DNA from 2 places in the Klebsiella sp. genome. Region 2 is predicted to be linked to the other one. Evidence: predicted binding sites of a transcription regulator. Region 2 holds the regulator's gene; the other holds the start of a gene.

Region 1 (15,395 bases), on a different contig from region 2:
CAAGAATGAAACACGCGGCGGCCAGCCCCGGTAACCCCACGGGCATACTGCGGTTTTGATAGCGCTGATGCAGACAGTAAACCGTCAGCACTAACGATAAAATCGGGAAAACAGAAAATGAGACTACTGAGCTGAACAGCGCAGCGAAGGTTCCATTAATGGATAACCCTGCGATCAGCGCCAGCAGCAGCGTACCTTTATCTTGAACTGAGTGTTTCATTGCTCGTCCTTCACGTTATTCGGAATGATTTGATTTTTTTCTTGTTCACGGCGATACCAATAATACGCGCCTTTCGAGATCATTCTGAGCTGGAGTACCAGTCGCTCTTCAAGCTGTCGACGCAATTCCGGGCTTACATCCAGAGCCTCGGCGCCAGCACTAAATACGATGGTGACCATAGCTTCAGCCTGCGCTTCAGTAAAGGCGCGCGGCATGTGGTTTTCGATTTCTAAATAGTCAGCAAGTTCCGCGATAAAATGCTGAATTTCGCGGGCGACTGCGGCACGAAACGCGGCGGACGTACCGGAGCGCTCACGCAACAGCAGACGGAAGGCATTTGGGTTATTGCCGATAAACTCCATAAAGGTAGAAACAGAAGTGCGAATCACACTGCCGCCTTTAGCAATACGCTGTCGCGCCTGGCGCATCAGCTGGCGTAGCATAAGCCCGCTTTCATCTACCATCGTCAGACCGAGTTCATCGACGTCACGAAAATGTCGATAGAAGGACGTCGGGGCAATCCCCGCTTCCCGCGCAACTTCACGCAGGCTCAAGCTGGCAAAACTCCGTTCAGCACTTAGCTGGCTAAATGCGGCTTCCACCAGCGAACGCCGGGTTTTTTCTTTTTGTTGCGCTCTTACGCCCATCACGTTGTCTGAATCCTTCCAAAGGCCCTGTCGGCACTATACCAGAGATTAGAACTAATCGGTTTACACTGGATTGTGAATGATTGTTTACGAGCTGTTTCTGCTTTTATGACGCAAAAAAGCACAACGATAATTGGGTTAAAGCTCACCGAATGTTATCATCGTGTTTATTTTATGTATAAAACAGGTGAGTAATGCCATGTCACACTCTTGGGATTATGATGCAATTGTGATTGGTTCAGGCCCTGGCGGAGAAGGTGCTGCTATGGGGCTGGTGAAACAGGGAGCACGCGTTGCCGTCATTGAGCGCTACCATAACGTCGGCGGCGGTTGTACCCACTGGGGCACCATCCCATCGAAAGCCCTCCGCCATGCCGTTAGCCGTATTATCGAATTTAACCAGAACCCTCTCTACAGCGACCATTCCCGTCTTCTTCGTTCTTCCTTCGCCGACATTCTGAACCATGCCGACAGCGTCATTAACCAGCAAACCCATATGCGTCAGGGTTTCTATGAGCGCAACCACTGTGAAATCCTGCAGGGCAATGCGCACTTTGTCGATGAACACACGCTTGCGCTTGAATGCCACGACGGCACCGTCGAGACAGTCACGGCGGAAAAATTCGTCATTGCCTGCGGTTCACGTCCCTACCACCCTGCGGATGTCGATTTCTCACACCCGCGCGTTTATGACAGCGACTCGATCCTCAGCCTGCACCATGAACCACGGCATGTGATCATCTATGGCGCCGGAGTGATCGGCTGCGAATATGCATCGATCTTCCGCGGTATGGAAGTCAAAGTCGATCTGATCAACACCCGCGATCGCCTGCTGGCGTTTCTCGATCAAGAGATGTCCGACTCGCTCTCCTATCACTTCTGGAACAGCGGCGTGGTGATTCGTCACAATGAAGAGTACGAGAAAATTGAAGGTGTTGACGACGGCGTCATCATGCATCTGAAATCCGGCAAAAAGTTGAAAGCGGACTGCCTGTTATATGCCAACGGCCGCACCGGGAATACCGACTCGCTGGCGCTGGAAAACATCGGCCTGCAAACCGATAGCCGCGGTCAGCTGAAGGTCAACAGTATGTATCAAACCGCCCTGCCGCATATTTATGCCGTAGGTGATGTGATTGGCTATCCGAGCCTGGCATCCGCCGCTTACGATCAGGGGCGTATCGCTGCCCAGGCGCTGGTCAAAGGTGAAGCCTCCGCGCATTTAATTGAAGATATCCCTACCGGGATTTACACCATTCCGGAAATCAGCTCCGTCGGCAAAACCGAACAGCAGCTCACGTCCATGAAGGTGCCTTATGAGGTGGGACGCGCGCAGTTCAAACATCTGGCACGGGCGCAAATTGTCGGCATGAGCGTTGGGACGCTAAAGATCCTGTTTCATCGCGAGACGAAAGAGATCCTCGGCATTCATTGCTTTGGCGAGCGCGCGGCCGAAATTATTCACATCGGCCAGGCGATTATGGAGCAGAAAGGTGGTGGTAACACCATTGAGTACTTCGTTAACACCACCTTTAACTACCCGACAATGGCAGAAGCCTATCGGGTAGCCGCGTTGAATGGCTTAAACCGCCTGTTTTAACGCTGTATCGAAATGGCCATCCATCTTACCGCGGATGGCCTCCGCCAGATGTTCATAGCGGCTACGCAGCGGCGAACCAGGACGATAAACCAGCCCGACGGTACGCCGTGGTTCCGGCTTAATGCACGGCACATAGACGACACCATCGCGTTTTCTCTCCTGCGGCACGGCAAGGGCAGGCAGCAGGGTTATACCGCTACCGGCAGCTACCATGTTACGCAGCGTTTCGAGACTGGTCGCCCGAAAATGGGTATCTTCATCAGCACCAGCTTCAAAACAAAAACCCATCGCCTGATCGCGCAGACAGTGGCCATCTTCCAGCATCAGCAGCTTTTCCCCAGCCAGTTCCGACATCGGCACACGGTCACGGTTCGCCCATGGGTGATCTTCGTAGATAGCCAGCAGCATCGGCTCATCAAATAGCGGTACCTCAATAAAGGCTTCGCTCTCTTTGACCAATGCCAGAATCGCGCAGTCAAGCTTACCGCTGTCGAGTTGCGCTAGCAGCTGATGGGTTTGCGCTTCATGCAGATACATTTCCAGCTTTGGAAAGGTCTGGTGCAGCATCGGGATAATCAGTGGCAACAGATAAGGCCCAATTGTCGGGATCAGGCCAATATGCAGTGGCCCGGACATGGACTCTCCCTGTTGGCTTGCCATTTCCTTGAGCACTTTGACTTCGCGTAACACAGTACGCGCCTGGTCCACCAGCAACAGCCCGGCCTGGGTGAACAGAACCTTACGACTGGTGCGCTCCAGCAACATGACGCCAAGCTCATCCTCCAGCTTACGGATTTGTCCGCTGAGAGTGGGTTGGCTAACGTGGCAGGAGTCTGCCGCACGCCGGAAGTGGCGATGTTCGGCTAGCGCTACCAGGTATTCAAGATCGCGAATATTCATTATTCATCCTCCATTGCCACGATAGTCCATGGCGATAGATAGAATAGCAATGAACGATTATCCCTATCAAGTTTTCTGTTCAATAATAAACCCACAAACGAGGCAAACCTCTGAAAATCATTGAACTGCCTCATAGATTCTCTCTACCCGGATAACTAAAGCCAACGTGAACTTTTGCGGACCTTGTGTCCGCTTTTTTTTGCATAAAAAAGCCCGGGGGTTACCCGAGCTTCGTTTACTCACCGCCTCAACATCAGCGTGGCTGACATTTAAATCAAACGCTGTTTGGCATCAGCAATAGCCTGAGCAACCTGTAGCGGTGAGACACCACCTTTAGCCGCTCGCTTATCAAGGCACGATTGCAACGACAGTATCGGATAGACGTCATCGGCGATCACGCTGCTAAATTTCTGCAAATCGACCAGAGACAAATCTTCCAGCGGTTTACCCTGAGCAATGGCTTCTACCACCGCTTCACCGACAATATGGTGTGCTTCACGGAACGGTACACCTTTGGCGACCAGATAATCCGCCAGCTCGGTCGCGTTCGCATAACCCTGCTGCGCGGCTTCTTCACAACGCGGGCGTTTCATCTGAATACCATCAAGTACCAGCGCCGCCATATGCAGGCAGTCCAGCCAGGTATCCAGCGCATCGAACAGCCCTTCTTTGTCTTCCTGCATATCTTTGTTATATGCCAGCGGCAGACCTTTCAGGGTCATCATCATGCCGGTCAGCGCGCCCTGCACGCGACCGCATTTACCGCGGATCAGCTCCAACGCGTCCGGGTTTTTCTTTTGCGGCATTAACGATGAGCCAGAAGTGACGCGATCGGACAGCTCGACAAATCCCGCTTCGCCGGTATTGAAGAAAATCAGGTCTTCGGCAAAGCGCGACAAGTGCACCATACCAATTGAAGCATCGGACAACAGCTCCAGCACGTGATCGCGGTCAGAGACGCTATCCAGGCTGTTACGAGTGGCTGAAGCAAAGCCCAGCCAGCCAGCCAGCTGTTCACGATCGATTTCATAGGCCGTACCCGCCAACGCGCCGCACCCCAGCGGGCTGACGTCCAGACGCTTCAACGCATCCTGCAGACGGCTTTCGTCACGCGCCAGCATTTCGACGTAGGCCAGACACCAGTGAGCGAAAGTCACCGGTTGCGCACGCTGCAGGTGGGTATAACCCGGCATCACCGCATCCTGGTTGTTCAGTGCCGTTTCCACCAGCGCGCTTTGCAGCTGACGATTCGCCGACAGTAGTTCCACCACGGTATCTTTACACCACAGCTTCAAGTCGGTGGCGACCTGGTCGTTACGGCTGCGCCCGGTGTGTAGCTTTTTGCCCAACTGACCGACCTTGTCGATCAGCTTGCCTTCAACCCAGCTGTGAATATCTTCCGCATCGCTTTCGAGGATCTGCTGCGGATTGGCCCGCACTTCTTCCAACAGAATATTCAGCGCCTCTTCCAGTTGCAGCTGTTCATCAGCGGTCAATACGCCAACCGTCACTAGCGCTTTGGACCAGGCTACAGAGCCAACGATATCCTGCTCCGCCAGGCGGTAATCAAAGCGCAAAGAGTCGTTGAACTGTTTGAACCGCTGATCCGCTGCCTGAGTAAAACGCCCGCCCCAAAGTGCCATAACATGCTTCCTTTATTCGTTAGTTCCGCCGGATTAACCGGCCTACAGTCTTGTAGGCCCGGCAAGCAAAACGCCGCCAGGCATAAAATATTAAGCCAGAATGCGTGTACCGATCGATGTTCCGTTAAACAGCGCTGGCAGCTGTTCAGCATGACGCCAGGAGGCGATATCCACCGGGCGACCTAACGTGCGTGCCGCATCCAGAGCCGCATTCACTTTGACGATCATCCCGTCGGTGATAATGCCCTGCTCAATCAGCTGTTCTGCCTTCGCCGCAGTCATCTCGGCAATGCGCTGACCTTTGCCGTCGAGAATACCGCTCACATCAGACAGCAGAATCAGGTCTGCGCCAAGCGTTGCCGCCAGCGCGGTAGCCGCCTGGTCAGCATTCACGTTCATCAGTTGGCCTTCATCAGTCACGCCGATAGAGCTGACAACCGGCAAATAGCCGCCCGCCAGCAGTGTGTTAATTAGCGCCGGAGAGCCCGGCTGAGCGAAGCCGACATGGCCGAGTTCTTTATCAAGCTGAGTCACTTTAACGCTATCGCCATCGCCAAGAAACAGCCCTACAGAAGGCAGGCCGTGCTTTTTCGCCCACGCCAGCAGCGTCTTATTGGCAGTCCCCGCCAGCGCACCGGTGATAATGTCGATTTGATCCGCAGGGGTCACTCGCAGACCGTTTTTCTTGTTCACTGGCAGATTAAGCTGCTTCATCAGTTCATCCACCACGCAGCCGCCGCCGTGGACAATAATCAGCGGACGCTGATGCGTCTCGCGATAATTCACCAGCGCGGTAAACAGGCGCTCCAACGCTTCTTCGCTATCCAGCAGGACGCCGCCGAGTTTGATAATTAAAGGATTCATCATCACACCTTAAATAAGAGACTGCGTCTCAGCGAAGCCGAAACGGATATTTGCACACTGTACGGCCTGTGCTGCCGCGCCTTTCAGCAGGTTATCTTCCGCCGCCACAACGATGATGTGTTCATCCTGGACAGCAAAACCGATATCACAGAATGGCAGACCCACGACATTTTTCAATGCGGGCATGCCCTTATCATATAAACGCACCAGCGGTTTTTTCGCATAGGCCTGCTGGAACGCTGCTGCGACCTGCTCTTTGCTCACGCCAGGCTTCAGGCGGCAGGTGATGGTTTCCAGAATCCCACGCTTAAAGTTGCCCAGATGCGGGGTAAAAATAACGTCCGCCCCCAGATGAGTGGATATTTCAGGGTGATGGCGGTGGTTGAAGACGCCATAGGGCTGCAGGCTGACTTCACAGAAGTTGTTGCCGATGGAAGCCTTACGCCCGGCACCGCTCACGCCGCTGGTCGCATTGATCACCGGCCACTGATTAAGATCCAACAGGTCCGCGTCGATCAGCGGTTTCAACGACAGCTGAGCCGCCGTCGGGTAGCAACCCGGCACCGCAATCAGATTCGCCTCTTTCAGCTTATCGACACTCCACTCGGCCAGGCCGTAAACCGCCTGCTCCAGCAGCTCAGGGTGCTGGTGAGTGAAACCATAATATTTTTCGTAGAAAGCGCCATCGTTAACGCGGAACGCCCCGGAAAGATCGAACACCACGCAACCTGCCGCGAGAAACTGCGGCGCCAGGTCATGGCTCACTTCGTGGGCGGTAGCGAGAAAAACGATATCGACCCCAGCGCTAAACTCGCTAATATCGGACATTGCCTGCAGCGGCAGGTCAACAATCCCTTTTAGCTGCGGATGCAAATCGGAAACTAATTTTCCCGCATCATTGCTTTGCGCGGAGACCGTCAAAGCGGTTATGGTCATATGAGGATGGCGATTTACATAGGCCACTAGCTCTGCGCCGGCATAACCGCTGGCGCCCACAATCAGCGTGTTCAACATTGGGGCTCTTCACCTTCTTGCTTACGTATATTTGCTCTGGAAGACCGTTGCCTTCCCCACCCTGTTAAGCCGCAAGAACATCATCCCTACATTAAATAGGTTTTCTTAGGCTCAGTGATAATGTATTTTTATTCATAAATAATGCATGAATATTGATACTATCATGACCCGAGGTGTGTCAACAATGAAAAACAATTTACCGCCCTTTATCGAGATTTACCGCGCATTGATCGCCACACCTTCCATCAGCGCAACCGAAGAGGCGCTGGATCAAAGCAATGAGTCTTTAATCAATTTACTGGCAGGCTGGTTCCGCGATATTGGCTTTAACGTTGAAGTTCAACCGGTGCCGGGTACACGCAATAAATTCAATCTGCTGGCCAGTACCGGCAACGGTGCTGGCGGCCTGCTGCTAGCCGGGCATACTGATACCGTCCCGTTTGATGATGGTCGCTGGACTCGCGACCCCTTCACCCTGACCGAGCACGACAACAAACTTTACGGCCTTGGCACTGCGGATATGAAAGGCTTCTTCGCTTTTATTCTCGATGCTTTGCGCGATGTTGACGTCGCTAAGCTGAAAAAGCCGCTCTATATTCTGGCAACAGCCGATGAAGAGACCAGCATGGCCGGTGCCCGCTACTTCGCCGAAACCACCCAGCTGCGACCGGATTGCGCCATTATCGGCGAACCTACGTCACTGCAGCCGGTGCGGGCGCACAAAGGCCACATGTCCAACGCGGTTCGCGTCCAGGGGCAATCCGGCCATTCCAGCGACCCGGCACGCGGCGTCAACGCCATTGAGCTGATGCACGATGCCATTGGTCGCATCATGCAGCTGCGCGACGACTTAAAAGAGCGTTATCACTACGCTGCGTTTACTGTCCCGTACCCCACACTTAACCTTGGAGCCATTCACGGCGGCGATGCCTCAAACCGCATCTGCGCCTGCTGTGAACTGCATATGGATATTCGCCCGCTGCCCGGAATGACGCTCAACGATCTCAATGGATTGCTGAACGAAGCGCTGGCCCCGGTGAGCGAACGTTGGCCTGGACGGCTGACCGTTTCCGAGCTGCATCCGCCGATCCCGGGCTATGAATGCCCACCGGACCATAAACTGGTTGAGGTGGTGGAGAAACTGCTCGGCGCACAAACCGAAGTGGTGAACTACTGTACGGAAGCGCCATTTATTCAGACCCTCTGCCCAACGCTGGTATTAGGCCCAGGCTCTATCAATCAGGCCCACCAGCCGGATGAGTACCTGGAAACGCGCTTTATTAAGCCGACCCGAGAGCTTATCACTCAGGTGGTCCACCATTTCTGCTGGCATTAAAAACGCGCATTCTTCCGCTCTTTTTCATCGGAGCGGGAGAGTGACAATTATCACATTTTCATAAGCAACACTTATCAAGCGACCTCTGAGTTAAATTTCGCAAATTGCCGCTATTTATTCGTTTGCTGAAGCGATTTCGCAACAATTGACGTGGGGGTTTTTACGTGGCTTTATAAAAGACGGTTGCTTATCCACTGCTCAAATTATCGAGCGCCGGATATAACAAAATAAAATGAGATGGGGTGTCTGGGGTAACATGAACGAACAATATTCCGCTTTGCGTAGTAATGTCAGTATGCTCGGTAAGGTGCTGGGCGACACCATCAAGGATGCGCTGGGAGAAAACATTCTTGATCGTGTCGAAACTATCCGTAAGTTGTCCAAATCTTCTCGCGCAGGCAATGAAGCCAACCGCCAGGAGCTGCTCACCACGCTGCAAAACTTGTCCAACGACGAGCTGCTGCCAGTGGCGCGCGCCTTCAGCCAGTTTCTGAACCTGGCGAATACCGCTGAGCAATACCACAGCATTTCGCCAAAGGGCGAAGCGGCTAGCAATCCGGAAGTGATTGCTCGTACCCTGAGAAAGCTCAAAGACCAACCCAATCTCAACGAAGACATTATTAAAAAAGCGGTGGAGTCCCTGTCTCTGGAGCTGGTTTTAACCGCTCACCCAACCGAGATCACCCGCCGTACCCTGATCCACAAAATGGGTGAAATTAACAACTGTCTGAAACAGCTTGATAACAACGATATTGCTGACTATGAACGCCATCAGTTCATGCGCCGCCTGCGCCAGCTGATTGCCCAGTCGTGGCATACCGATGAAATCCGTAAGCACCGCCCCTCCCCGGTTGATGAAGCCAAATGGGGCTTCGCGGTCGTTGAAAATAGCCTGTGGGAAGGCGTGCCGAACTACCTGCGCGAACTGAACGAACAGCTGGAAGCCAACCTCAACTATCGGTTACCGGTCGATTTTGTCCCGGTTCGTTTTACCTCCTGGATGGGGGGAGACCGCGACGGCAACCCAAACGTGACCGCCGATATTACCCGCCACGTCCTGCTGCTTAGCCGCTGGAAAGCAACCGATCTGTTCCTGAAAGATATCCAGCTGCTGATTTCCGAGCTGTCGATGGTCGAGTGCACTGATGAGCTGCGTGAACTGGCAGGCGCGGAAGGCGCACAGGAACCCTATCGTTACCTGATGAAAAAGCTGCGTACGCAGTTGATGGAAACCCAGGCCTGGCTGGAAGCACGCCTGAAAGGGCAGAGACTCCCGAAACCAGCAGGTCTGCTCACGCAAAATGAACAGCTGTGGGAACCGCTTTACGCCTGCTATCAATCACTACAAGCCTGCGGCATGGGCATCATCGCCAACGGCGAGCTGCTGGATACTCTACGTCGCGTAAAAGCCTTTGGCGTCCCGCTGGTGCGTATCGATATCCGCCAGGAAAGTACCCGTCATACCGAAGCCCTGGGCGAGATGACCCGCTACCTCGGCATCGGCGATTATGAAAGCTGGTCGGAAGCTGACAAACAGGCCTTCCTGATCCGCGAACTGAACTCCAAACGTCCTCTGCTACCACGCCAGTGGGAGCCGAGTGAAGAAACCCGTGAAGTGCTCGAGACCTGCAAAGTGATCGCCGAAGCGCCGCGCGGTTCCATTGCCGCCTACGTGATTTCGATGGCGAAAACGCCGTCTGACGTGCTGGCGGTACATCTGCTGCTCAAAGAGGCCGGTATCGGCTTCGCGCTGCCGGTCGCCCCGCTATTCGAAACCCTGGATGACCTGAACAACGCCGACGACGTCATGACCCAGTTGCTGAATATCGACTGGTATCGCGGCTTTATTCAGGGCAAGCAGATGGTCATGATTGGCTACTCTGACTCGGCAAAAGATGCGGGCGTAATGGCCGCATCCTGGGCGCAGTATCAGGCGCAGGATGCCTTAATCAAGACCTGTGAGAAAGCCGGTATTGAGCTCACGCTGTTCCATGGTCGCGGCGGTTCTATCGGTCGTGGCGGCGCTCCGGCTCATGCGGCTCTGCTCTCTCAGCCTCCAGGAAGCCTGAAAGGTGGCCTGCGCGTCACTGAACAGGGCGAGATGATCCGCTTCAAATATGGCCTACCGGAAATCACCATCAGCAGCTTGTCGCTCTACACCAGTGCGATTCTGGAAGCCAACCTGCTGCCGCCGCCGGAGCCAAAACCACAATGGCGCGATATCATGGCCGAGCTGTCCGACGTCTCCTGCGAGATGTACCGCGGCTACGTACGTGAAAATAAAGACTTTGTTCCTTACTTCCGCTCCGCAACACCGGAGCAGGAATTGGGCAAACTGCCGCTGGGATCGCGTCCGGCGAAACGTCGCCCGACCGGCGGCGTTGAGTCACTGCGTGCGATCCCGTGGATCTTCGCATGGACGCAAAACCGCCTGATGCTGCCCGCCTGGCTGGGTGCCGGTGCGGCGCTGCAAAAAGTCGTCGAAGGCGGCAAGCAGAGCGAGCTGGAAAGCATGTGTCGCGACTGGCCGTTCTTCTCTACTCGCCTCGGCATGCTGGAGATGGTCTATTCGAAAGCGGACCTGTGGTTGGCAGAATATTACGATCAGCGCCTGGTAAAACCTGAGCTGTGGAAGTTAGGTACAGAACTGCGCGAACTGCTGTCTGCTGATATCGATGTGGTGCTGGCAATTGCCAACGACTCCCACCTGATGGCCGATCTGCCGTGGATCGCTGAGTCAATCCAGTTGCGTAACATCTATACTGACCCGCTGAACGTACTCCAGGCCGAACTGCTGCATCGTTCACGTCTGGCGGAAGAGAAAGGTGAAAAACCGGATCCTCGAGTTGAGCAAGCGCTGATGGTCACTATTGCAGGCGTTGCGGCAGGTATGCGCAACACCGGCTAATTTGCCGGACGCGGTATCCCCGGAGGCGGCGCGCTGCGCCTGTCCGGGCTACCAGCCCGCAAACGGTAGTGAACCTGTAGCCCGGTCAGCGCAGCGCCACCGGGAAAAACTGTAGCTCCGGTAAGCATCACGTTTACCGGAGCTATTTTTATTAATGGTGCAGCATCTCGTCAACAATCTGCTCTTTATGCAGCGCATAAGGATAATAGGTTGGCCAGTTATCCATCTCTTTCAGCAACGCTTCCTGCGACTCATTGCCCATAAAGATATGGAAATGCTGAGACTTACGCGGCGCGATAGTGTGGTCGCTGAACTGAACAAATTTCGGCGCTTTTGAATCCGCCTGTGAGCATTCGAACAGGTAGCGCACACCTTTCTTACCGGATGCGTAAGTCAGAATTTTATAGCCAGAATACGTGTATTTGCAGGCATTGACGGTTTTCCCAACGTGAAACTCCATCACATTATCTTCGATACCAATCTGGTCCACATCGGTGGCATATCCCTTCTTATAATATTCCCGATATTCGGCCACACTTTTACCCGCTTTTTTGGCCTTCTGTTCGAGCACAGGATCCAAATCGCCGTTCAGCAGATAGGAGTTAACCGACTGCCAGATACCATCCCAATCGCTTAACGCTCTGTCTTTTACATCCTGATCGGCAAAAATACCTTCACTCGCCTTTTGCTCCGCCTCAGTTAATGCAGGCCCATGGCTATGGTGGCCGTGGGCAAAGGCCTGGCTGCCTGCCAGTAACATGCTGATACCAAGCGCAAGGGCGGTAATCTTTTTGGTCATTACTCTCTCCTGAGTTAACGTTTGCAATGATATGTTACGATATAACATATCAATTAAATCTTACAATACCCTTCGCAGAAAAACCGCTCGGCTTTTCCCTCTGTCAATTTGTTAGGTATGATGAAAAGAGAGCGCGCGATGCGGAGCAAGAATGGATATCGACATCAATCAGGCCATTGATTCTTTTATTAAAGACCCGGCAGTAATCGGGAAGGTCCGCTTTTCCACAGAAGGCAGACCGGCTTCAGAGAAAGCCGTGAGCGTCGATTTTCCGCGCCTCGAAATCATGCTTGAAGGGCAGGTCCGCGATCCAGCGGTTAAGGCCGACCCAGCCCAACTCACGCCACACGATGTGTTGTACATTCCTGCTGGTGGATGGAATGACCCACAATGGCTGATGCCCTCGACTCTGTTAACCATCTTATTTGGTAAGCAGCAGTTGGAATTCGTCCTGCGCAGCTGGGACGGCAGCGCGCTTAACGTGCTGGATAAACAGCAAGTTCCCCGCCGTGGCCCTCGAGTGGGATCTTTTCTGCTCCAGGCGCTCAATGAAATGCAGATGCAGCCGCAGGAGCAGCATACGGCCCGCTGTATTGTCATCAGCCTGCTCAGCCACTGCGCCGATCTGCTGGGGAGCCAGGTGCAAACCTCCTCACGCAGCCAGGCGCTTTTTGAAGCGATTCGTAAATATATCGATGCCCGCTTTGCCGACCCTTTAACCCGGGAGTCGGTGGCGCAGGAGTTTTATCTCTCACCAAACTATCTTTCACATTTGTTTCAGAAATGCGGGCCAATGGGTTTTAACGAATACCTGAACCACATTCGCCTGGAGCAGGCCAGAATGTTGTTAAAAGGCCACGATATGAAGGTCAAAGATATCGCCCACGCCTGCGGTTTCGCCGACAGCAACTACTTCTGCCGCCTGTTTCGCAAGAACACCGAACGCTCACCATCAGAGTATCGCCGCCAGTATCATAGCCAGCTCACGGAAAAAACATCGCCTGCAAAAAACTAGATTTTTGTGTGTTAAGCCTGACTTTTGTACGTTATTTTTTGCTTGAATTGCCCCACAACACGGGATAAACGTGATCTAAATCACCCTTAATAGCAATGCGTACATTTATCCAGTATTTGGCAAATTTGTCATCTGGCGACCCTTCATGTGAAAGCCGTATTCTTACCTCAACGACACTATCGAATTAAGCATTGAGGAAAGTACTATGGAACTCTATCTGGACACCGCAAACGTAGCCGAAGTTGAACGCCTGGCACGTATCTACCCGCTGGCTGGCGTTACCACCAACCCAAGCATTATCGCCGCTGGCAAAGCCTCGGTTTGGGACGTACTACCGCGCTTGCAAAAAGCCGTCGGTCCGGAAGGTATTTTGTTCGCTCAGACTATGAGCCGCGACGCTCAGGGGATGGTTGAAGAAGCCAAACGTCTGAGCAACGCCGTTCCCGGCATCGTGGTCAAAATCCCGGTGACCGCTGAAGGCCTTGCCGCTATCAAGCTACTGAAAAAAGAAGGTATCACTACCCTGGGTACCGCCGTCTACAGCGCCTCTCAGGGCCTACTGGCCGCGCTGGCGGGTGCCAAATATGTTGCCCCTTATGTGAACCGCGTCGACGCCCAGGGCGGTGACGGCATTCGCACGGTGCAGGAGCTGCAATCCCTACTGGAAATGCACGCGCCGGAAAGCAAAGTGCTGGCCGCCAGCTTCAAAACCCCGCGCCAGGCGCTGGATTGCCTGTTAGCCGGTTGCGAAGCTATCACCCTTCCGTTAGACGTAGCGCAACAAATGCTCGGCACCCCTGCGGTAGAGTCAGCTATTGAGAAGTTTGAGCAGGACTGGAATAACGCTTTTGGAACTCTGAACCTGTAACCCGATCGGCGAGCCGCCCAGGGGGGTGGCATCACGGTCATCCAGGAGGAATAGAAATGGATCGCATTATTCAATCACCCGGTAAGTATATTCAGGGCGCAGACGCAATCGCTCGCCTTGGAGGGTACCTCAAACCGCTGGCTGAACGCTGGCTTATCGTTGGCGATAAATTCGTACTTGGCTTTGCCGAAGAAAAATTGCGTAAAAGCCTGGCGGATGCCGGCCTGGTGGCCGAAATCGCGCCGTTTGGCGGCGAATGCTCGCATAATGAAATCAATCGGTTACGCGATATTGCAGGCTCAGCTCAGTGTACCGCCGTGCTGGGAATTGGCGGCGGTAAGACGCTGGATACCGCGAAAGCATTAGCGCACTTTATGAATTTGCCGGTAGTTATTGCTCCGACGATTGCCTCCACCGATGCTCCGTGTAGCGCGCTCTCGGTTATCTATACCGATGACGGTGAATTTGATAGCTACCTGATGCTGCCGCGTAACCCGAATATGGTCATTGTCGATACGCAAATCGTTGCCGGAGCTCCGGCACGCCTGCTGGCAGCGGGCATCGGCGACGCGCTGGCGACCTGGTTTGAAGCGCGTGCATGCTCGCGTAGCGGCGCAACCACCATGGCGGGCGGTAAATGCACCCAGGCGGCGCTGGCGCTGGCCGAACTGTGCTACAACACGCTGATTGAAGAAGGTGAAAAAGCGATGCTGGCGGCGGAGCAGCATGTCGTCACTCCGGCACTGGAACGCGTCGTTGAAGCCAATACCTACCTGAGCGGCGTCGGCTTTGAAAGCGGCGGCCTGGCGGCAGCACATGCTATCCACAACGGTCTGACCGCCATTCCGGACGCTCACCACTACTATCACGGTGAGAAAGTGGCTTTCGGCACGCTCACGCAGCTGGTACTGGAAAATGCCCCGGTGGAAGAAATTGAAACCGTGGCGGCGCTGTGCCACAGCGTTGGGTTGCCTATCACCCTGGCGCAGCTGGACATTAAAGCCGATATCCCAGGCAAAATGCGTACAGTAGCGCAAGCCGCCTGTGCAGAAGGCGAAACTATCCACAATATGCCTGGCGGTGCGACGCCGGATCAGGTCTATGCAGCTCTGCTGGTCGCCGACCAGTACGGCCAACGCTTCCTGCAAGAGTGGGAATAACCTCCTGCCCACACCCGCTTCCGGCGGGTGTGTTCTTTTATGTTCTTTTTCCGCCCCATTGCCAGCCAAAACGATGTGCTTTATAGTGCGATTTTCTTCTGGGTGAGTCGTAAATATGCAATCATCAGATCGAAGAATGAGCATTTATGCCATTCTGCAACAGGACAAAAAAGTCGTCGTTAATGAGCTTGCCGAGAAATTCGGCGTCACCAAAATGACCATCCGCCGCGACCTTTCTTTCTTTGAAAAACAAGGTATTGTCAAAACCACCTACGGCGGAGCCTATCTCACCAGCGGAGCCAGCGTAGAGCCCAGCTTTCAGCTGAAATCGATACAAATGGTTGATGATAAGCATCTGATTGGCCAAAAAGCCGCCGAACTGGTCGAAGATGGCGACACGATTATTATCGACTGCGGGACC
Region 2 (15,395 bases):
GCTGATGCGTAAAGTACGCCAGCAATTTGCAGTGCAATAAGGTTGATATGACGACTCTGTATCTGGCTTCAGGTTCTCCGCGTCGGCAGGAACTGCTGACCCAGCTAGGCCTCTCTTTTGAGCGACTGGTTCCTGGTATTGAGGAACAACGTCATGCGCAGGAGAGTGCGCAACAATACGTCTCGCGCCTGGCGCGGGAAAAAGCGCAGGCCGGTGTGGCGTTAGCGCCGCGGGATCTGCCTGTTTTGGGGGCGGACACCATCGTCATTCTTAACGGTGAAGTGTTGGAAAAGCCGCGTGATGCCGGACACGCCGCAGAAATGCTGCGTATGCTTTCCGGGAAAACCCATCAGGTCATGACTGCCGTGGCGTTGGCCGATAAGCAACAGACGCTGGATTGCCTGGTGATAACAGAGGTGACCTTCCGCCTGCTTTCCGGGCAGGATATTGCCGACTATGTGGCCAGTGGTGAACCTTTAGACAAAGCAGGTGCATACGGTATTCAAGGGCTGGGTGGCTGTTTCGTCAGGAAGATAAATGGCAGCTATCACGCCGTAGTCGGCTTACCGCTGGTGGAAACGTATGAGTTGCTCAGTAACTTTAACTCACTGCGTGAAGAAAAGGGATAAAGATGACAGCTGAATTATTAGTTAACGTAACGCCATCCGAAACGCGTGTCGCGTATATTGATGGCGGTATTCTTCAAGAAATACATATTGAGCGTGAAGCGCGCCGTGGGATAGTAGGCAATATCTACAAAGGCCGTGTCAGCCGTGTGCTGCCGGGAATGCAGGCGGCTTTTGTAGATATTGGTCTGGATAAGGCCGCATTTCTGCACGCTTCCGATATTATGCCGCATACCGAATGTGTGGCAGGTGAAGAACAAAAGCAGTTTACCGTCCGCGACATCTCCGAACTGGTGCGTCAGGGGCAGGACCTGATGGTGCAGGTGGTGAAAGATCCCCTCGGTACGAAAGGCGCTCGCCTGACAACCGACATCACTATTCCTTCCCGTTATCTGGTCTTTATGCCGGGCGCTTCGCACGTTGGTGTTTCGCAACGTATTGAAAGCGAAGCTGAACGTGAACGGCTGAAAAAAGTAGTGGCCGATTACTGCGATGAGCAGGGCGGATTTATCATCCGTACGGCGGCTGAAGGCGTTCACGAACAAGAGATGGCGGCTGATGCTGCCTATCTCAAGCGCGTCTGGACGAAAGTCATGGAGCGTAAAAAACGCCAGCAAACGCGCTACCAGATGTACGGTGAACTGGCTCTGGCTCAACGTGTGCTGCGCGATTTTGCCGATGCACAGCTCGATCGTATTCGCGTCGACTCACGTTTGACTTACGAATCGCTGCTCGAGTTTACTGCTGAATATATTCCGGAGATGACTAACAAGCTGGAGCACTATAGTGGCCGCCAGCCGATCTTCGATCTCTTTGATGTCGAAAATGAGATTCAGCGTGCGCTCGAACGTAAAGTAGAGCTGAAATCCGGCGGTTACCTGATTATCGATCAGACCGAAGCGATGACCACCGTTGATATCAATACTGGTGCATTCGTTGGTCATCGCAATCTCGATGATACTATCTTTAACACCAACATTGAGGCGACGCAGGCCATTGCCCGCCAGCTGCGACTACGTAATCTCGGTGGGATTATCATCATTGATTTCATAGATATGAACAATGAGGATCACCGTCGCCGGGTGCTGCATTCGCTTGAACAGGCGCTGAGCAAGGATCGGGTAAAAACCAGTATCAACGGTTTCTCTCAGCTTGGGCTGGTAGAGATGACCCGCAAACGCACCCGCGAAAGCGTCGAGCACGTGCTGTGCAATGAGTGCCCGACCTGTCATGGCCGCGGCACGGTGAAAACCGTGGAAACGGTGTGCTATGAAATTATGCGCGAGATCGTGCGCGTGCATCATGCCTACGATTCAGATCGTTTCCTGGTCTATGCTTCTCCTGCGGTAGCGGAAACGCTGAAAGGGGAAGAATCACATGCGCTGGCTGAAGTCGAAATCTTTGTCGGTAAACAAGTCAAAGTGCAAATTGAGCCGCTCTATAATCAAGAGCAGTTTGATGTGGTCATGATGTAATCATCCGCTTGCCTCTATTTTTAGGAGAGGCAGTCGGATGAAGTGTAACAGGCTGACAAGGAGAGATGCGTGAGGCGACTGCCCGGGATATTACTGCTCACCGCGGCAACATTGATTGTCGTCGTCGCACTGCTGGTGAGCGGTCTGCGCCTCGCGTTGCCGCAGTTGAACACCTGGCGTCCGCAAGTGCTGGCGAAAATTTCCGCTATTGCTGGCGTACCGGTCGATGCCTCGCAAATTACCGCCAGTTGGCAAACTTTTGGCCCTACGCTTGATGTTCGCGATATTAAGACCGGCCTGAATGATGGCGGTGAACTCTCCATTAAACGCGTCACCCTGGCGCTGGACGTGTGGCAAAGCCTGCTGCATATGCGCTGGCAGTTTCGCGATCTCACTTTCTGGCAGTTACAGGTTCATACTAACACCCCGATTCAAACCAATGACGGCGGTGAGGGGCTGAAAACCGACCGTATCAGCGATCTTTTCCTCCGCCAGTTCGATCACTTTATCCTCCGCGATAGCCATCTGAGCTTCCTGACTATTTCCGGCCAGCGGGCTGAGTTGGCAATCCCGCAGCTTACCTGGCTAAACGGCAAAAATCGCCATCGTGCAGAAGGACAGCTTAGCCTCAGTAGCCTGACCGGCCAGCATGGGGTGATGCAGGTGCGAATGGATCTGCGCGACGAAGATGGCCTGCTCAATAAAGGGCGGGTCTGGCTTCAGGCCGATGATATCGACGTTAAACCATGGCTTGGGCGCTGGATGCAGGACAATATTGCCTTGCAGAGCGCACGGTTTAGCCTTGAAGGCTGGATGACCATCGATAAAGGTGATGTTGCCAGCGGCGATGTCTGGCTGAAGAAAGGCGGGGCCAGCTGGCAAGGCGATAAAGATAAGCATCATCTTTCGGTCGATAACCTGACGGCACATATCTATCGCGACAATCAAAGCTGGGGTTTTCGAATTCCGGATACGCGCATCTCTATTGATGATAAACCCTGGCCGCGCGGCGCGCTGGCTATGGCGTGGATCCCGGCTCAGGATGTCGGCGGGAACAACAGCAAGCGCAGCGACGAACTGCGCATTCGTGCCAGCAATCTTAACCTTAACGGTTTGACCGGGCTGCAGCCGATGGCTGACAAGCTGGCTCCTTCGCTGGGCGAAATCTGGCGAACTACCCAGCCGAGCGGAAAAATCAATCTTCTGGCGCTGGATATTCCCTTGCAAGCGGCGGAAAAGACCCGCTTCCAGGCTGACTGGAGCGATATGTCATGGAAGCAGTGGAAGCTGTTGCCGGGCGCTGAACACTTTTCAGGAAACGTTTCCGGGAGCGTGGAGAACGGTGCTCTGCACGTCAGCATGACACAGGCGAAAATGCCGTATGAGACGGTCTTTCGCGCGCCGCTGGAAATTGCCAAAGGCGATGCGACCCTGAGCTGGGTGAAGAATGATAAAGGCTTTATGCTCGATGGTCGCGATATTGATGTGCAGGCGATCGGTGTTCGCGCTCGCGGTGGATTCCGCTATCTGCAACCGCAGGGCGATGAACCCTGGCTGGGGATTCTGGCCGGTATCAGTACCAATGACGGCGGTCAGGCATGGCGCTACTTCCCGGAAAATCTCATGGGCAAAGAGCTGGTAGATTACCTCAGTGGGGCGATTAAAGGTGGTCAGGCCACCGATGCCACGCTGGCCTACGGCGGTAATCCCCACCTGTTCCCATATAAGCATAACGAAGGCCAGTTCCAGGTCTCGGTGCCGCTTAAGAACGCCACCTTTGCTTTCCAGCCTGATTGGCCAGCACTAACCGGGCTGAATATCGACCTCAACTTTATCAATGACGGTTTATGGATGAAGGCCGATAAGGTGATGCTGGGTAAAGTCACTGCCAGCAACCTGGATGCGGTTATCCCCGACTATTCGCGAGAGAAGCTGTTGATTGATGCCGACGTTAACGGGCCGGGTAAAGAGGTGGGGCCTTACTTTAATGAGACCCCATTGAAAAAAACGTTGGGTGCGGCGCTGGATGAGCTTCAACTGGATGGTAATGTGAGCGCTCGCTTACATCTTGATATCCCGCTGGACGGCGAGATGACCACTGCGAAAGGCGATGTTCAGTTGAAGAACAACAACCTGTTCATCAAGCCTATCGGCACCACATTGCAGAACCTGACCGGCAAATTCAGCTTTGCAAATGGTGATCTGAAAAGCGAGCCGATGAGCGCCAACTGGTTTAATCAGCCGCTGAATATTGATTTTTCGACCACTGAGGGCGAAAAGGCGTTCCTGGTGGACGTCGGGATGAAAGCCAACTGGCAGCCGTCGCGTACTGGCTTATTACCCAAGGCGATTGATAGCGCTCTAAGCGGCAACGTACCCTGGGACGGTAAAGTGGCGATTGAGCTGCCGTATCACGGCAGTGCGAACTATAAAGTTGATATCAACGGCGATCTGAAGAATGTAAGTAGTCACTTACCTGCGCCAGTTGATAAGCAAGCCGGTGAATCTTTACCAGTAAAGATCAAGGTTGATGGCGGGTTAAGCAGCTTCAATCTAACCGGTTCTATTGGCGCAAAAAATCATATTAACAGCCGCTGGTTGTTGGGTAATAAGTTAACCCTGGACCGCGCTATTTTGACCTCTGACAGTAAAGCGGTGTCACCGCTGCCTGAGCAATCTGGTGTAGAACTGAACATGCCGCCGATGGACGGTGCGCAGTGGCTGGCGCTGTTCCAGGGGGGAGCGGCAAACGATGTCAGCAGTAATATGGTCTTCCCGGAGCGGGTCACGCTGCGTACGCCTGCGTTAACGATGGCGGGCCAGAGCTGGAATAACGTCAGCCTTGTTTCACAGCCCGATGCCGGCGGCACCAAAGTTGAAGCTCAGGGGCGCGAAATTAATGCAACGCTGACGATGCGTAAAAATGCCCCGTGGCTGGCGGCGATTCGTTATCTCTACTACAACCCAGCGTCAGCGAAGAGCGGCGAGACGGCGAAAACCAGCAGTCCCCTGTCTGATACCAAAATTGATTTCCACGGCTGGCCGGATCTTCAGCTTCGCTGCGCAGAGTGCTGGCTGTGGGGGCAAAAATATGGCCGCATCGAGGGTGATTTCAATATTAGCGGGGATACTCTGACGCTGGCGAACGGATTGGTGGATACCGGTTTTGGTCGCCTGACTACGGATGGCGTGTGGGTTAGTGCCCCAAGCGGCGTACGGACCTCGCTAAAAGGTAAGCTGCACGGTAATAAAACCGATGATTTCGTGAATTTCTTTGGCGTATCAACTCCGGTAAAAGGCTCTGCATTCGATATCGATTATGACCTGCACTGGCGCGCGCCGCCGTGGCAGCCGGACGTTGCCTCGCTTAACGGAATCTTAAAAAGCCATCTTGGAAAAGGTGAGTTTACCGACCTGAGCACCGGCCATGCCGGTCAGCTTCTGCGTCTGCTGAGTGTTGATGCGCTGCTGCGTAAGTTACGTTTTGACTTTAGTGATACGTTTAGCGAAGGGTTCTACTTCGATTCGATTCATAGCACGGCGTGGATTAAAGACGGCGTGATGAATACCGATGATACGCTGGTCGATGGTCTGGAAGCGGATATCGCCATGAAAGGCTCTGTCGATCTCGTTCGCCGCCAGCTGGACCTGCAGGCCGTGGTAGCGCCGGAAATTTCCGCCACCGTAGGCGTTGCGGCGGCCTTTGCCGTTAACCCGATTATCGGTGCCGCGGTCTTTGCCGCCAGCAAGGTGCTGGGGCCGTTGTGGAACAAGGTCTCGATTTTGCGCTATCGCATCACCGGCCCTATCGATCAGCCGCAAATTAATGAAGTCCTGCGCCAGGCGCGGAGCGACAAAAAGCAATGATTTGACGATTGTGCGTAATTATCGCACTCTCAATAGATAGCGTTCTATACCCGTTATATTTCAAGCCGCAGATGCGTTGGCTACGCTCGTTCACCCCAGTCACATAGTTATCTATGCTCTTGGGGATTCTCTTGCTTGCCGCCTTCCTGCAACTTGAACTATTTAGGGTATCTATTTCCGCCTGATACGCGACAACAAACGAGTAGCATAACGATGAGTCTGAACCTGGTAAGTGAACAATTACTGTCGGCAAATGGCCTGAATCATCAGGATCTGTTTGCCATTCTTGGTCAACTGGCCGAGCGCCGTCTGGATTACGGCGATCTCTATTTTCAGTCGAGCTATCACGAGTCCTGGGTTCTGGAAGACCGCATCATTAAAGATGGTTCGTACAATATTGACCAGGGCGTCGGCGTGCGTGCGGTGAGCGGCGAAAAAACGGGCTTTGCCTATGCCGACCAAATTAGTCGACTGGCGCTGGAACAGAGTGCGCAGGCAGCTCGTACCATCGTGCGTGACCACGGAGATGGCAAAGTCCATACTCTTGGCGCAGTAGAATACAGCTCCCTCTATACCAGCATCGATCCACTGCAGAGCATGAGCCGTGAAGAGAAGCTGGACATTCTGCGTCGGGTGGACAAAACGGCCCGTGCCGCCGACAAGCGGGTGCAGGAAGTTTCCGCCAGTCTGACCGGTGTCTACGAATTAATTTTGGTCGCCGCGACGGATGGCACGCTAGCAGCTGATGTGCGTCCGTTGGTTCGCCTTTCCGTCAGCGTGCTGGTGGAGGAAGATGGTAAACGCGAGCGTGGTGCCAGCGGTGGTGGTGGTCGCTTCGGTTATGATTATTTCCTTGCCTCTCAGGATGGCGAAGTGCGTGCTGATGCCTGGGCGAAAGAGGCCGTGCGTATGGCGCTGGTGAATCTGACGGCCGTTGCCGCACCTGCCGGGATGCTGCCAGTGGTACTGGGCGCGGGCTGGCCTGGCGTACTGCTGCATGAAGCGGTGGGTCACGGTCTGGAAGGTGACTTTAACCGTCGCGGGACCTCAGTCTTCAGCGGCCATATGGGCGAACTGGTGGCATCAGAACTGTGTACAGTCGTTGATGATGGCACGATCGCCGATCGTCGCGGTTCCGTCGCTATCGACGATGAAGGCACGCCGGGCCAGTACAACATACTGATCGAAAACGGCATCCTGAAGGGCTACATGCAGGATAAGCTTAACGCCAGGTTGATGGGCGTGGCGCCAACCGGCAACGGTCGTCGCGAATCTTACGCACATCTGCCGATGCCGCGCATGACCAACACCTACATGCTGGCGGGGAAATCCACGCCGCAGGAGATTATCGAATCGGTTGATTACGGTATCTTCGCCCCGAATTTCGGCGGTGGTCAGGTAGATATTACTTCCGGGAAATTTGTCTTCTCTACTTCTGAAGCCTACCTGATCGAAAAAGGGAAAGTGACGAAAGCGGTAAAAGGCGCGACGCTTATCGGCTCCGGGATTGAAGCGATGCAGCAGATTTCGATGGTTGGCAATGATCTGAAGCTGGACAGCGGCGTCGGCGTCTGCGGCAAAGAGGGCCAGAGCGTGCCGGTTGGTGTCGGTCAGCCAACCCTCAAAGTGGATAAACTCACCGTCGGCGGTACTGCCTGATACTTCTCCAATGCGCTTTCGCATCCTGCGAAAGCGCAGATCAACTTAGCGGGTGATTCCGCGCCCGTGCATACCCTGGTAAATTTTTGCCACCTCAACGAAATATTCCGTCAGAGAGTTAATACATACCTGCACCTTCAGAGGGAGTTTGTCCTTCTCGGTATAGAGCGCATAAACCGGGCGCGGATCGGACTGGTAGCTCGGCAGCAGGATCTCCAGTTCGCCACGATTGATCTTCTCGATCACCCACATCAGCGGAACGTAAGCGACGCCGACACCCGCTGTAAGCCAGCGCACTAGGGTCATCGGATCGTTAGTCACAAAGCGTCCCTGTGGGATCAGCTTGGTTGAGATCCCTTCCGGGGCGATGATTTCAAACTCGTTATCCGGGCGGACGCTATACTCAAGCCAGGAGTGGCTGGCAAGATCTGCGGGTTTGTCCGGACATCCCGCCTGATAGAGGTAGCTTTTCGCGGCACAGAGCACCATCGGCATCGACCCCAGGCGACGGGAAAAGAGGCCGGAATCCTGCAAGGCGCCCACGCGAATTACCAGGTCCAGGCCGTCAGCAATGAGATCAGGGGCGGGGATGCCGGTCACCAGATTTATCGACAACCCGGGATACTCTTTGAGCATTTCGGCGGTAATGCGAGCCAGGACATTCTGTGCCATAGTTGAAGAACAGCCGATGCGCAGCGTACCGATAGGCGTGTTGTTAAAGGCGTATAGCTGTTCATGGACATCCTGGGCTTCGAACAGCATTCGCCGGCAGCCCTGGTAATAGATTTTCCCTGCTTCTGTTAAACCAAGGCTACGAGTGCTGCGGTTGAGCAGCTTAACCTGCAGCTCATCTTCCAGTTTGGCTACAGTCTGACTGATGGAAGAAACGCTCATCTGGAGCTGGCGAGCCGCGGCGGTAAATGAACCTAGTTCAACCACTCTGGCGAAAACGGACATACGTTTTAGTCGTTCCATTATTCACTCTGGCTTAAAAGTGATTTAGATCACACAATATAGATAAGGCTGTAATGATTACGCTAATATACTGTTAGCTACATAATAAATTCATCACAGCTTGTCACCTGTACGCTTCTTATCAAGGTCATCATGAGTCTGTTTCCTGTCATTGTGATTTTCGGCTTGTCGTTTCCGCCGATCTTCTTTGAATTGCTATTGTCTCTAGCCATCTTCTGGCTGGTGCACCGCCTGCTGGTTCCAACCGGCATTTATGATTTTGTCTGGCACCCGGCGCTGTTTAATACCGCGCTATATTGCTGCCTGTTTTATCTGATATCGCGTTTGTTCGTTTGAGGTCGATGTGAAAACACTAACAAGAAATATCCTCCGTACCGCAATCACTGTGATACTGGTTATCCTCGCATTTATCGCGATTTTTCGCGCATGGGTGTATTACACCGCTTCGCCCTGGACGCGCGATGCGCGATTTAGTGCGGATATCGTGGCCATCGCCCCGGATGTCTCAGGGCTGATTTCGCAGGTGGATATTAAGGATAACCAACTGGTTAAGAAAGACCAGGTTTTGTTCGTTATTGACCAACCTCGTTACCAGAAAGCATTAGCCGAAGCTGAAGCCGATGTCTCCTATTACCAGACTTTGGCGCAGGAGAAGCGCGTTGAGGCTGGTCGCCGTAACCGTCTTGGCGTGCAGGCGATGTCTCGCGAAGAGATAGACCAGGCGAACAACGTACTGCAAACCGTTGAGCATCAGTTGGCGAAAGCGACGGCGAACCGCGACCTGGCGAAGCTCGATCTGGATCGCACGGTGATCCGCGCCCCGGCAGACGGCTGGGTGACTAACCTGAACGTCTATAGTGGTGAGTTTATTACCCGGGGTTCTACCGCGGTGGCCCTGGTGAAACAGAACTCTTTCTATGTCATGGCTTATCTTGAAGAGACTAAACTTGAGGGAGTGCGTCCAGGCTATCGTGCTGAAATCACCCCTCTGGGAAGCGGGCACACGATTAAAGGTACCGTGGACAGCATTGCTGCCGGGGTGACCAACGCCAGCAGCAGCAGCGATGCAAAAGGAATGGCCTCTATCGATTCCAATCTTGAATGGGTACGCCTGGCGCAACGTGTGCCGGTACGTATTCATCTTGATCAGCAGCAGGGGAACCTCTGGCCTGCGGGAACCACCGCGACGGTTGTCATTACAGGCAAAGAAGATCGCGATACTAGCCAGGCAAATTTCTTCCAGAAACTGGCTATGCGCCTGCGTGAGTTCGGTTAATCGTCATGGGGATCTTTAGCATTGAACCCCGGCACCTCCGCTTTGCCGTGAAATTAGCATCTGCGGTAGTGCTGGCGCTATTCGTCGGTTTTCATTTCCAACTGGAAACGCCGCGTTGGGCGGTGCTCACTGCGGCTATTGTCGCCGCTGGCCCGGCTTTTGCTGCCGGGGGAGAACCCTATTCTGGTGCGATTCGCTATCGCGGAATGCTGCGTATTGTCGGCACCTTTATTGGTTGTATAGCCGCGCTTGCGATCATCATTGTAATGATCCGCGCTCCGCTGCTGATGATGCTGGTCTGCTGCCTGTGGGCGGGCTTTTGTACCTGGATCTCATCACTGGTGCGTGTCGAGAACTCCTATGCCTGGGGGCTGGCGGGCTATACCGCACTTATCATCATCATTACCATTCACGCAGAGCCGATGCTGGCACCGCAGTTTGCCGTCGAACGATGCAGTGAGATTGTTGTTGGTATCGTCAGCGCTATCTTAGCCGACCTGCTGTTTTCACCGCGTTCGATTAAAAAAGAGATCGATCTTGAGTTGGATAATCTGCTGATTGATCAATATCGCCTGATGCAGCTTTGCGTGGCGCATGGCGATAAAGAAGAAGTCGATAAAGCCTGGAGCGCGATGGTACGCCGTACTAACGCGCTGGAAGGTATGCGTGGGAACCTGATTATGGAGTCCTCGCGCTGGGCAAAAGTGAATCAGCGCCTGAAGGCGATCAATACTCTTTCTCTGACCCTGATTACCCAAGCTTGCGAAACCTACCTGATTCAAAATACGCGCCCTGAAATGGTCACCGATGACTATCGTGAACTGTTTGCTGAACCAGTTGAAACCGTGCAGGACGTTCACCGGCAACTAAAACGGATGCGCCGCTTTCTGACCTGGAAGGGGGAGCATAATACCCCGGTGACGATTTACAGTTGGGTGGGAGCCGCGACGCGCTATCTGTTATTGAAACGCGGAGTGGTCAGCAATACCAAAATCAGCCGTATTGAAAATGAAGTTCTTCAGGGCGAAGTGGTGGTTAAGGCTGAATCTGCTGAGCGCCATCATGCGATGGTTAACTTTTGGCGTACATCTATCTCCTGTATTCTCGGGACACTGTTCTGGCTGTGGACTGGCTGGACTTCGGGTAGTGGGGCGATGGTCATGATTGCGGTGGTCACCGCGCTGGCGATGCGTTTGCCTAATCCCCGGATGGTGGCTATCGATTTCCTCTACGGCACGTTGGCTGCTTTACCGTTGGGTGCGCTGTTTTTCCTCGTGATTATGCCCGCGACGCAGCAAAGCATGCTGCTGCTATGTATTAGCCTTGCCGTGATGGCGTTCTTTATCGGCATTGAGGTGCAAAAGCGGCGTCTGGGCTCGCTGGGGGCGCTGGCCAGTACAATCAATATTCTGGTGCTCGATAACCCGATGAAGTTTGAGTTTAGCCAGTTCCTTGATAGCGCTTTAGGACAGATTGTGGGGTGTTTCCTCGCGCTGATGGTGATCTTGCTGGTCCGCGATAATTCACAGGCACGTACCGGACGCGTGCTATTAAACCAGTTTGTATCGGCAGCGGTTTCGTCGCTGACGACCAATACGGCGCGACGCAAGGAGAACCATCTGCCGGCGCTGTATCGCCAACTTTTTTTACTGCTGAATAAGTTCCCTGGCGATATCGCGCGTTTTCGTCTGGCGCTGACCTTGATTATTGCCCATCAACGTCTGCGTGATGCACCTGTACCGATAAACGACGACCTGTCTGCGTTTCATCGGCAGCTACGGCGTACAGCCGATCGCGTTATTTCTGCCGGTAGCGATGATAAACGTCGATATTATTTCGCCAGACTGTTAGATGAACTCAATATCTATCAGGAAAAGCTACAGCACTGGGAAGCATCACCGCAGGTGACGGAACCCGTGCGCAGGCTGGTGGAGATGCTGCATAAATACCAGCATGTACTGATCAATAGCTAACCGCCTGAACCGCCGCGTTATAGGTTGATATAGCGGGTTTTATGGCTGGATAAGGCGCTAACACTCACCTGGCGATAAGCAGCGTAGATGCTTTAGCATTTGATGAAGCGGAAGAAGGGCTGGAAGGGAACTCGCGTTTTAACGCACGACAGAGACAAAAAAAGCCCCCAACAGGCGGGGGCAAGTCGTCAGATGAGACGACGAGGGTTTATTTGTACAGCTCAGCAGTAGCATGCCAGCTGTCACCAGTACGGGCTTCAATAATACGGTAGCTGCTGGCGCCTTCTTTCTCGGCTTTAGCCGCCAGTTCCTGACGCATATCCATTGGGGCGCTACCTACTTGAGAAACGGAAACGGTACCCATAGATTGCAGATTTTGTGCCTGCTCAGCGTTAACTTGATTGACGGCAGCGTTCGCGCCAAAAGAGAGTACGGAAGCAAGGCCCAGGGATGCGATGATAATTGCGCTTTTCATAATCTTTACTCCAATCATATTGTTTGCAGCGGCGGGAGGTTGCAATGCACTCAGGCCGCTGGGGATATTCTGCATTTCAGCTAATGACCGAAAATTGTTAAATCTTATTTATAAAGCTCTGCAGTTGCATGCCAGTGGTCACCAGTACGCGCTTCAATGATGCGATAGGAGGAAGCGCCTTCTTCTTGAGCTTTCTTATTCAGCATTTCGTGCATATCCATCGGGGAAGCACTTACCGCGCCGACGGAAATAGTGCCGATTGCCTGACGGCCTTGAGCCTGTTCGCTGTTAATAGAATCAGCGGCAAAAGCGCCGAAAGACAGAACGGAAAGGATGCTTAATGCTGCTACAGTGGTTTTGATTTTCATGATGTTCACCTCGTCGAATCTTATTGTTGGGGGTCTTTGTTTCGTGACCCTCATCACAAAATCAAGTATACACTAATCACTGAAAATATTAATACCGTGCTAATTGTTGTTCTTGTAAATAATTACAAAGAAATGTCTTCTTTATAACGTATAAGAATTAGAAATGTCAGGCTTTGGTCATGACTGACTTTTATAGTTAATAAAATCATATGGATAGTATGATTTGATCTTTTGTGCGCTTCAGGGATATTCATTAGGTAAAGGAATGTATAGAAGTGGAAAAACACACTAAATGTTAAAAAAATGCTGATTTTTTGAGAGGAAGCCCTCTGGAGTTAACCAGAGGGAAGAAGCTTAGAGTTCCTGTTCAAACAGGACGAGAATGGCATCATGCAGATCTTTAACGCTAAAACCTCTGGCTGGGGTGGTAAAGATAGTATCGTCACCTGCAATGCTGCCAAGAATACCTTCAGCCTTGCCTAAAGAGTCCAGCAGTCTGGCAATCAGCTGTGCTGCGCCAGGGCTGGTATGGATGACGACGACCGAATCGTTATAGTCGATATCCAGCACCAAATTTTTCAGCGGGCTGGAGGTTGTCGGGACGCCAAGCTCGGCAGGCAGGCAGTACACCATCTCCATTTTGGCATTACGGGTACGCACTGCGCCAAATTTCGTGAGCATACGCGAGACTTTCGATTGATTGATATTATCGAAGCCTTCCTCTTGTAGCGCCTGTACGATTTCACCTTGAGAGCTGAATTTTTCTTCTTTAAGCAGCGCTTTGAACGCTTTAACCAGTTCTTCTTGTTTCGCCGAACTTCGCATAAGTCACCCAATTATGGTGGTAAAAACAACATCATTATGCATAACCATGCATTTTTATGCAAATAATCCGCAGGGGAGAAGCGTAAATAATGTTATGAAGGGGGCATATTTTAGCAAAAAACCCTAATAAGGAACATGCCTTCGTCACGGCACGCAAATTGCTACAAAAGTAAATGAAATGTTATTAAATGATGTTGTTCTGCCCAATGCGCTGGGTGTATTGTAACCAACAGTCGATCCGGTACTACGCTTTGCTGGATGGTCAGTCTCAGGGAGGAAAATGCGAAGCTGTTGCATCGCTGCGCACGACCACGCATTCTTCAGCCATAATTATTGTAATTGTTCATCTTGTGAATTAAGGTCCAGGCGACGGAGTAACGAAAGACTATTTTAACCATAATAAGGAGTTTAGGATGAAAGTTGCAGTCCTCGGCGCCGCTGGTGGAATTGGCCAGGCGCTTGCCCTACTACTTAAGACCCAACTGCCTTCAGGTTCAGAACTCTCGTTGTACGACATTGCTCCGGTAACCCCGGGCGTGGCGGTTGATCTTAGCCATATCCCTACCGATGTAAAAATCAAAGGTTTTTCCGGTGAAGACGCAACCCCGGCACTGGAAGGTGCTGATGTGGTGCTGATATCCGCAGGTGTCGCGCGTAAGCCCGGCATGGATCGCTCCGATTTATTTAACGTTAACGCCGGGATTGTGAAAAATCTGGTGCAACAGATCGCCAAAACCTGCCCGCAAGCCTGCGTTGGGATTATTACCAACCCGGTGAATACAACGGTGGCGATTGCGGCCGAAGTGCTGAAAAAAGCTGGCGTTTACGATAAGAACAAGCTGTTTGGCGTCACGACGCTGGATATTATCCGTTCAAATACGTTTGTCGCTGAGCTGAAGGACAAATCTTCATCAGACGTTGAAGTGCCGGTTATTGGCGGCCACTCTGGCGTAACCATTCTTCCTTTATTGTCACAAATTCCTGGCGTGAGCTTTAGCGAACAGGAAATTGCTGATTTGACTAAGCGCATTCAAAACGCCGGAACTGAAGTTGTTGAAGCAAAAGCCGGTGGTGGTTCAGCGACGCTGTCGATGGGCCAGGCTGCAGCGCGATTCGGCCTCTCTTTGGTTCGCGCAATGCAAGGTGAGAAAGGGGTTGTAGAATGTGCTTATGTTGAAGGTGATGGTCAATATGCCCGCTTCTTCTCACAGCCGTTACTGTTGGGTAAAAATGGCGTAGAAGAGCGCCGAACTATTGGCAAACTCAGCGCGTTCGAGCAGCAGGCTCTGGAAGGGATGCTGGATACGTTGAAGAAAGATATCGCCCTCGGCGAAGATTTTGTGAATAAATAACTTTTCACGAAAAGATAAGCCGGAACCTGTTTTCCGGCTTTTTTATGGTTTTCTCCTGCCCCTGAATGACTCAACCTGCTGGTAAATCTGCTAAACTCCCCCGCGTCTTGACCGGTAATAAACGAGGACGTTGTTGCCATGACTGTCAGTTGGTTGCCGGATATTCCTGTACGGCGATATGCAGGGTGATTTTCTTATCGTCACGCATAATCACCACCGGAATTTCCGAACCCGGGCGAATCTCCGCCACCTGATCCATCGTTTCCAGAGCTGACACTGCGGGTTTATCGTTAACCGAAATAATCACGTCGTTGGCGCGAATCCCGGCCTGGGCGGCTGGGCCTTCCGGCGCAACATCATTCACCACGATCCCCTGAAGCTGATCGATGCCGCCTCCGCCCTGAGCATGTAAAGGCGCAATTTCGCGACCGCTGATGCCAATGTAGCCGCGAATGACGCGACCATCGCGGATCAGCTTATCCATGATCTTAGTTGCCAACTGGAAAGGAATAGCAAAACCGATC

What was found. The regulator ArgR, encoded in region 2, controls arginine synthesis, uptake and breakdown. The targets are predictions, from matches to a motif close to ANTGAATAAAAATACANT.
Region 1: the regulator ArgR is predicted to act here: its motif matches at 7,008-7,025, upstream of argC (N-acetyl-gamma-glutamyl-phosphate reductase).

Annotation. Positions count from the first base shown of each region.
Region 1 covers NZ_JAPUEW010000100.1:118,920-134,314, reverse strand. Annotated here, with positions in the region: gene QVF11_RS28580 (YijD family membrane protein) at 1-220, opposite strand, end outside; partial or broken gene fabR (HTH-type transcriptional repressor FabR) at 236-870, opposite strand; gene sthA (Si-specific NAD(P)(+) transhydrogenase) at 1,067-2,467, shown strand; gene oxyR (DNA-binding transcriptional regulator OxyR) at 2,450-3,367, opposite strand; gene argH (argininosuccinate lyase) at 3,637-5,010, opposite strand; gene argB (acetylglutamate kinase) at 5,101-5,877, opposite strand; gene argC (N-acetyl-gamma-glutamyl-phosphate reductase) at 5,884-6,888, opposite strand; gene argE (acetylornithine deacetylase) at 7,073-8,224, shown strand; gene ppc (phosphoenolpyruvate carboxylase) at 8,481-11,132, shown strand; gene zinT (metal-binding protein ZinT) at 11,284-11,931, opposite strand; gene QVF11_RS28530 (AraC family transcriptional regulator) at 12,083-12,946, shown strand; gene fsa (fructose-6-phosphate aldolase) at 13,152-13,814, shown strand; gene gldA (bifunctional L-1,2-propanediol dehydrogenase/glycerol dehydrogenase) at 13,871-14,974, shown strand; gene QVF11_RS28515 (DeoR/GlpR family DNA-binding transcription regulator) at 15,111-15,395, shown strand, end outside.
Region 2 covers NZ_JAPUEW010000004.1:20,828-36,222, forward strand. Annotated here, with positions in the region: gene mreD (rod shape-determining protein MreD) at 1-40, shown strand, start outside; gene QVF11_RS00335 (Maf family protein) at 48-629, shown strand; gene rng (ribonuclease G) at 632-2,101, shown strand; gene yhdP (AsmA2 domain-containing protein YhdP) at 2,171-5,968, shown strand; gene tldD (metalloprotease TldD) at 6,182-7,627, shown strand; gene aaeR (HTH-type transcriptional activator AaeR) at 7,673-8,602, opposite strand; gene aaeX (p-hydroxybenzoic acid efflux pump operon protein AaeX) at 8,735-8,938, shown strand; gene aaeA (p-hydroxybenzoic acid efflux pump subunit AaeA) at 8,946-9,878, shown strand; gene aaeB (p-hydroxybenzoic acid efflux pump subunit AaeB) at 9,884-11,851, shown strand; gene yhcN-B (DUF1471 family stress response protein YhcN-B) at 12,060-12,326, opposite strand; gene yhcN (peroxide/acid stress response protein YhcN) at 12,431-12,694, opposite strand; gene argR (transcriptional regulator ArgR) at 13,049-13,519, opposite strand; gene mdh (malate dehydrogenase) at 13,933-14,871, shown strand; gene degS (outer membrane-stress sensor serine endopeptidase DegS) at 15,017-15,395, opposite strand, start outside.